2 regions of the Pseudomonas sp. G7(2022) genome follow, and region 2 is predicted to be linked to the other one. Evidence: riboswitches for the same ligand, from Rfam matches in the RefSeq annotation. Region 2 holds a riboswitch; the other holds the start of a gene.
The links. A riboswitch is a leader RNA that binds a small molecule or an ion and turns the genes downstream of it on or off. The one in region 2 is predicted to bind cobalamin.
Positions count from the first base shown of each region.

Region 1 (3,819 bases), 1.6 Mb from region 2:
TCGGCCAGCGCCTGCGGCTCGAACAGCGACACCCAGCCCATGCCCAGGCCTTCGGCGCGCGCCGCCAGCCACAGGTTCTGGATCGCGCAGGACAATGAGGCCATGTCCATTTCCGGTAGCGTGCGACGACCGAAAATGTGTCGTTCGCGATCATCCATCAAGGCTGCGACCAGCACTTCTGCGCAGTCATTGATGCCTTCGACCTTGAGCTTCATGAACTCGTCGCTGCGCTCGCCGAGGGCTTGGGCGGTGCGCACGCGCTCTTCTTCAACCAGGTTCTGGATCTGGCTACGCAAAGCGCGGTCGCTGATGCGGATAAAGCGCCACGGCTGCATCAGGCCGACGCTCGGCGCCTGATGCGCGGCCTCCAGCAAACGACGCAACAGTTCAGGCTCGACCGTGCCACCGCTGAAGTGGCGCATGTCGCGACGTTCGGCGATGGCGCGGTAGACCGCTTCGCGCTCGGTTTCAGTGAATGCGTTGTCGGTCATGGCACCAACAGTGCGGCAATCGCCGACGGATTCGATGGAAAGTAAAAATGCACGTACGAGGCGGTCATCCGCCCTTGCCGATACACCGCTTCGGCACCGCGCCCGCCATTGGGGCTGTGGCCACGGGCGATTGGCGTCAGTTCGGTGGTGGTCAGGGAGTGGTGATAGGTGTGGCCGCGCAACAGGCCTTCCGGCAGGTCGACCTCTTGCAAGGCCAGCGCGGCGAGGCGCTTTTGCATCACGGCATCGCCACTCAACAGGCCGACCAAGTCAGCGCGGGTGCCTTCGACATCGGTCAGCGAGCCGAGCAGGTACAGCATGCCGCCACATTCGGCGAGCAGCGGCTTGCCAGCGGCGTGATGCGCGCGGATCGCGTTGAGCATGTCGGCGTTCTGCGACAAGGCAACGTGGTGCAATTCCGGGTAGCCGCCGGGCAGGTACAAGCTGTCGGCGTCGGGCAATTGCGCATCGCGGATCGGCGAGAAGAAACTCAACTCGGCGCCCATCGCCCGCAACAGATCGAGACTGGCACCGTAGGTGAACGCGAAGGCTTCGTCGCGGGCAACGGCAATTCGCACGCCTTCGAGCAACTTTTCAGTCTCAACGATTTCTGGCGCGGCGAATTCCACGGCCGGCGGCAGCGCTACCTCGCAGGTGCCGGCCAGCGCTTCGGCGGCGGCGTCGAGGCGCACGTCGAGGTCATTGAGTTCGCTGGCCTGCACCAGACCGAGATGACGGCTTGGCAGTTCGATCCCGGTTTCACGGGACAGCGCGCCGTACCAACGCAGGCCTTCGGTCAGGCTGCCTTCGAGCAATTGCGCATGGCGCACGGTGCCAACGCGGTTGGCCAGTACCCCGGCGAACGGCAGGTCCGGCTGATAACGCGCCAGGCCCAGGGCCAGTGCGCCGAACGTTTGGGCCATCGCGGTACCATCGATCACGCCGAGCACCGGCACGCCGAAATGCCGCGCCAGATCGGCGCTCGACGGCGTACCGTCAAACAAACCCATAACGCCTTCGATCAGGATCAGATCCGCTTCGGCGGCGGCTTCCCACAACAGACGTCGACTTTCCTGCTCGCCGACCATCCACATGTCCAGTTGATAGACCGGCGCACCGCTGGCGCGCTCGAGGATCATCGGGTCGAGAAAGTCCGGACCGCACTTGAACACGCGAACCTTGCGCCCCTGATTGCGATGCAAACGGGCCAGCGCGGCGGTGACGGTGGTCTTGCCCTGACCGGAGGCCGGCGCGGCGATCAGTACCGCCGGGCAGTGACGTGGTTGATTCAAAGTTCGACGCCTTTCTGCGCTTTGATGCCGGCCTGGAAGGCGTGCTTGATCATGCCCATTTCGGTGACGGTGTCGCCCATCTCGATCATTTCCGGCTTGGCGGCGCGGCCGGTGACGATCACGTGCTGCATCGGCGGGCGGGCCTGCAGATCGCTGAGCACCTGATCCAGATCGAGGTAACCGTGCTTGAGGGCGATGTTCAGTTCATCGAGCACCACCAGACCGATCGACGGATCACGCAGCAGCTCGCGGGACACTTCCCATGCAGCTTCGGCGGCGGCGATGTCACGCTGGCGGTCCTGGGTTTCCCAGGTGAATCCCTCACCCATCACATGGAAGCGCACCTGCTCCGGGAAGCGGCGAAAGAACAGTTCCTCACCGGTGCTGTTGCGGCCCTTGATGAACTGCACCACGCCGCACTGCATGCCGTGGCCCATGGCGCGGGCGAGCATGCCGAACGCCGAGCTGCTTTTGCCTTTGCCGTTGCCGGTCAGCACCAGCACCAGGCCGCATTCATCTGGCGAATTGGCGATGCGCTCGTCGATCACGGCTTTTTTACGCTGCATGCGCGCGAGGTGACGCTCGTCGCGTTCGGGGGAATCACTCATGGGGAAGCTCTCCGTTGAGGCTGGATAACGGCGGGCAGGCACAAGAACAGACGGCAACAAGCCTGGCATCGCCCACCGTGATGCCGCTGGATGGATCAGGCCGGTCTCCGGGCTCATGAGCGGCTGGTGCCTGGCTGCGCGCCTTCCCGCTGTTAAGCAGTGGCATCCGACGCAGCTTTTACTCATTTACCGTTGCGGGGGCAGCGCCGGGATCGTGAGGGTTCATCGCTTGAAGACCCGCCTCACCGGCTTCCCTGTTTCACTCTGTCGACATGCGCCACAGAGCACCTGAAACAAGCCGCGAAGGTTAGAGGGTTGGGGGTGGAGCGTCAATTGAAGAGGGGCTTGTGCGGCGAATAACTGCCGCCGATCAATTAACTGACGCCAATCTTGTGCCACACTGCCAGCAGTGATATCAAAGAGCCATGCTTTTTGACTGCAGAGAGCACATCACAATAACAAGGGAGAGCACCATGCAAGGCATGATCATCAGCAATCCGCGGCTGGAATTCCTGCGCCCGGTGCTGGAACGCTGGTTTGACTGTATCGACCGCTACAACACCGTGCGTGGCGACAACGACACGCCCTACTGGCACGACGAAAAAGCCAACCTCGGCCTGCTGTCCGCCGCCGCATGGATGGCCGAACTGGTCACCCTGCGTGACACCGCCACCCGCAAACAGAATGAGGAAGGCGAACGCAATGCCCGTGCCGACCTGTTCCTGGCCGGCGCCGAAGATCGCGCTTACATTCAGGCGACCCAACGCTGGCCGCGCGTCAACAACCTGAATCTCACTCAGGCCCTGGCCGATATCACCAGCGATGCCAAGCGCATCAGCTACGCCAGCGATCTCAAACTCGGCTGCCTGTTCGTCGCCCCACAGAAAGCCCAGCACAGCGCCAGCCCGGAAGAACTGCAGGACATGGTCGACGACCTGCAAAAGGAACACACGTGCGCCGTCGCCTGGTACTTCCCCTACGCCTACCGCAAATTGCGCAGCGAGGCCGGCAACTACCATCCCGGCATTGCCGTGCTGTTCAAGGAGGCGCGCGGCTGAACGGTTGAACCATCGGGCTCGCGCACTTCTCTATGATTAGGAATGCATTCATAGGGAAGATCAGTAATGCGCAAGCCCCAGCTCGTTTTCGTCATCGCACTCGCCGGAGGGCTCACCGCCTGTGGTGAATCCTCCAGCCTGCAAGTCTCGGACGGCACCGGCCCATCCCCCAAACTGCCCGAACCGAATAAAACCCTGATTCCGACGGTGAACATCGCCCCGGCGATCGGCTGGCCGGCCGGTGCGAAACCAACGGCAGCCGCCGGCACCCAGGTGGCCGCATTCGCCGAAAACCTCGATCACCCGCGCTGGCTCTACGTATTGCCCAACGGTGATGTACTGGTGGCGGAAACCAATGCCCCGCCGAAAC
Region 1 is NZ_CP109659.1:1,847,736-1,851,554, reverse strand. Features, by position in the region: gene bluB (5,6-dimethylbenzimidazole synthase) at 1-491, opposite strand, end outside; gene NE357_RS08395 (cobyrinate a,c-diamide synthase) at 488-1,783, opposite strand; gene cobO (cob(I)yrinic acid a,c-diamide adenosyltransferase) at 1,780-2,391, opposite strand; cobalamin riboswitch at 2,473-2,698, opposite strand; gene NE357_RS08385 (hypothetical protein) at 2,865-3,449, shown strand; gene NE357_RS08380 (PQQ-dependent sugar dehydrogenase) at 3,516-3,819, shown strand, end outside.
Region 1: it holds a riboswitch for cobalamin, as region 2 does, so the genes downstream of both, cobO (cob(I)yrinic acid a,c-diamide adenosyltransferase) here and cobW (cobalamin biosynthesis protein CobW) in region 2, are expected to answer to the same signal.

Region 2 (3,819 bases):
TGCCAGAGCCGGTCACGATCCTCGGCGCCTACGGTGCTCAAGTCACTGAGCTCCGGGTCGGGACGGTCATCGCCCGGCACCAGAATCACCTGCACGCCACGCTCGGACAACTCGACCAGTCGCTCGACGCCATAGCGCCAATAAGCAATGCCGCCGTGCAGCGAGATCAGAATGACCTTGGCGTGGCGCAGCACCTCATCGACATAGAGGTCGACCGACGCATGGTTCTGCACCTGCATCGGGTTGGCCAGGCGCACGCTCGGGTAATCCTCGGGCAGTTGCTGCGCCGCTTCGGCGAGCAGCGCCAGGCTGGAATCGCCGCTGCACAGGATCACCAACTCGGCGGGGGTTTGTCCCAGGTCGGCAATGTTGTCATCCGACACGAAACCGCCGGGCTGGGTCCTGAGCAGGTGCATGGCTTAAACGCTGAGCGCGGCGCGCAGTTGCGCTTCGAGTTGAGCGGCATCCAATTCCTGACCGATCAACACCAGACGCGTCACGCGTGCCTCATCAGCGCCCCACTGACGGTCGAAGTGCTTGTCGAAACGAGTGCCCACGCCCTGGATCAGCAACCGCATCGGCTTGTTCGGGATCGCCGCGAAGCCTTTGACCCGCAGGATGCCGTGCTGGACCACCAGTTGCGTCAGCGCATCGAGCAGCAGGCTTTCGTCGGCTTGCGGCAGTTCGATGGAGATCGAGTCGAAGGCGTCGTGATCATGGTCATCGTGATCGTCATCGCCTTCACCGTGGTGGTGATCGTGATGGCTGTGGCGGCTGTCGATGTGTTCTTCGGAACCGGCACCGAGGCCGATCAGCACGTCCAGCGGCAGGCGACCGTTGCTGGCTTCGATGATTTTCACCGCAGGCGGCAGCTCTTCGGCGACTTCCAGACGCACACGAGCGAGGTCTTCAGGGCTGGTCTGATCGGCCTTGTTGAGGATCACCAGGTCGGCGCTGGCCAGTTGGTCGGCGAACAGCTCGTGCAGTGGCGATTCGTGGTCCAGGTTCGGATCGAGTTTGCGCTGGGCGTCGACCTGATCCGGGAACGCGGCGAAGGTGCCGGCGGCCACGGCCGGGCTGTCGACCACGGTGATCACCGCGTCAACGGTGCAGGCGCTGCGGATTTCCGGCCACTGGAAGGCTTGCACCAAAGGTTTTGGCAGGGCCAGGCCCGAGGTTTCGATCAGGATGTGGTCGAGGTCGCCGCGACGGGCCACCAGTTCGCGCATTACCGGGAAGAACTCTTCCTGAACTGTGCAGCACAGACAGCCGTTGGCCAGTTCGTAGACGCGGCCGGTGGCTTCTTCTTCGGTGCAGCCGATGGTGCACTGCTTGAGGATTTCACCGTCGATACCCAGCTCGCCAAACTCGTTGACAATCACCGCGATGCGGCGGCCCTGGGCGTTGTCGAGCATGTGCCGCAGCAAGGTGGTTTTGCCCGAGCCGAGGAAGCCGGTGACGATGGTGACGGGGAGTTTGGCCAGTGTTTTCATCGGATGCCCTTTGGCAAGGTGGCGGGCATACGGGACGAGACCGGCAACGCGGGTGCGTGCCTGGAGAGTTCGCCACCGGATCACCCCGCCCGGTTGAAAGTGAGAATCTGTGACGAGGCAGGTCTCCTGGCTGACGGTGTTCGGGCCTTGGCCCGGGGTTAGCTGCGCCTTCCCGCTGGCTCTGGATTGAGTTGGCAGTGGCGTGGCAGCGAACAGCACCGTTCACAGTTGCGGGGGCAGCCGCGGCTTGGACCGCGTTCCCTTCTTAGCTTCGACGTGGGCCGAAGAACCTCGAAAGCGCAAGGCTACGCATGGGTTCGTGATGGGTCAATGGTTGGTGCTTTTTGGTTTTGTGGGCATATCCGTTGCTGCGGTAACGGCTTCTTATGGTTTCGCTCTTACAGCGACTCACTTTTCCAAACGCCGAAAAGTAAGCAAAAGGCTTTTGCCCCGGCGTACGGCACTTCGCCTAGGCTCAGTGTTCCCTCGCTACGGTGTCCATCAGGGGGCATCGCCTACGGTTTGCTTCGCTGCACCTCCTCTCGATGTATGCGGCTTCGCCGCACGGCGCTGCGCGCCTACCCCCTGATGGACACCTCCGCTCGGCCTGCCGAAGGGGCTAAAGATCAAAAGCAGATCAAGAGCCAGATCAAGAGCCAGATCAAGAGCCAGATCAAGAGCCCCTCACCCTAGCCCTCCCGAAACGTCGGACCGCCCGTAGGGAGAGGGAACCGACCGAGTTGATTGGGAGAGTTGTGCCGACTTGCAATACCGAGTCGAACTCAAGTTTTGAAAAGCCCACAAATCGGCTCCCTCTCCTTGGGGAGAAGGCTGGGGTGAGGGGTAAACCTGGACCTGTCCCGTGACAACGGACGCCAAGAAGCGATACTTAAATCGCTATCTTGGAGGTTGCCATGTACCCAAGCACTCGCCGTAACTACACCGATGAGTTCAAGGCTCAAGCTATCGCACTCGCGGAAAGCGTTGGTAGAACCGAAGCCGCACGTCAGCTCGAGATGTCCGTGAAAACGCTCGATAACTGGGTTGATGCTGCGCGCAAGGGATTACCGTTGAGTTCTCCAGAACGCAAAGCCATCACCAAAGAAGACAGCGAGCTTGCGCGTTTGCGAGCGGAGGTGGCCGAACTCAAGATGGAGCGCGAAATCCTAAAAAAGGCGGCGGTATTCTTTGCCAGAGAGTCCAGGTGAGATACGCCTTCGTCGCTGCTGAACGGGCTCACTTCCTGGTGCGCATGCTGTGTCGGGTGATGGATGTTTCGATTTCAGGTTTTTACGACTACCAGCATCGCGAGGAGCGTCCAGATCGGGATGCGCAGATTCGCGTTGATTTGCGTAAGGTTTATATGGCCAGCCGAAATACATATGGCCGACCACGGCTGGTCGAGGCCTTACGGCGAAAAGCGCATACAGTGGGCCACAAGCGAGTGAGCCGGCTGATGCACGAAGAACGCATACGTGGTAGATCCAAAGGCGGTTTCAAGCCCCGTACCACCGACAGTCACCACTACTTGCCTGTTGCGAGAAATTTGCTCGCTCGTCAGTTTTCCATCGATAACCCCACACCGACTTGGGTCAGTGATATCACCTATATCTCAACCAAAGAAGGTTGGTTGTATCTCGCAGTGGTTTTGAGCATTCAGACGCGCCAAATATTGGGCTATAGCCTGTCGGATCGGATGCCCGACGATTTGGTCGAGAATGCCTTCCTGAATGCCTGGAGCGCCTGTTCCGGCTCTAGTGGTGTGGTTTTTCATTCCGACCAAGGGCGTCAGTATGCGAGTAGCAAATTCCGACTGGCCTTGGCCAAGAAAGACTTCACGCAAAGCATGAGTCGAAAGGGAAATTGTTGGGATAACGCAGTGGCTGAGAGCTTTTTCGCTACTCTGAAAAGGGAGGAGGCGTATGGCGTCTATCCCAGCAAGAGGCTGGCTCAACTATCAATCGCTAACTACATCCATGGGTTTTATAACAGCAGCCGACTGCACTCTGCCTTGGGGTACCGTTCTCCGAACGAATACGCCAGGGTCTTAAGGCAGGCGGCTAAATAGCCAGCTTCTTGGCGTCCGTTGTGATGGGGCAGGTCCAACCCACAACAAAACCAAAGCCAAACACGCCCTGCTCCCCCCACTCAAACCATGAGCGTTAGCTCGAGCACCGTTTTTGATCGCAGGGCCCGTCGGCAGGCTGAGTGGAGGGATTGATCCGGGGGTGGGAGCGCAGCGACCGTGCGGCGCAGCCGCATGCATCGAGAGGAGGTGCAGCGAAGCAAACCGTAGGCGATGCCCCCGGATCAATCCCGGAGCGAA
Region 2 is NZ_CP109659.1:3,428,088-3,431,906, forward strand. Features, by position in the region: gene cobN (cobaltochelatase subunit CobN) at 1-416, opposite strand, end outside; gene cobW (cobalamin biosynthesis protein CobW) at 420-1,493, opposite strand; cobalamin riboswitch at 1,593-1,802, opposite strand; gene NE357_RS15425 (transposase) at 2,408-2,701, shown strand; gene NE357_RS15430 (IS3 family transposase) at 2,698-3,561, shown strand.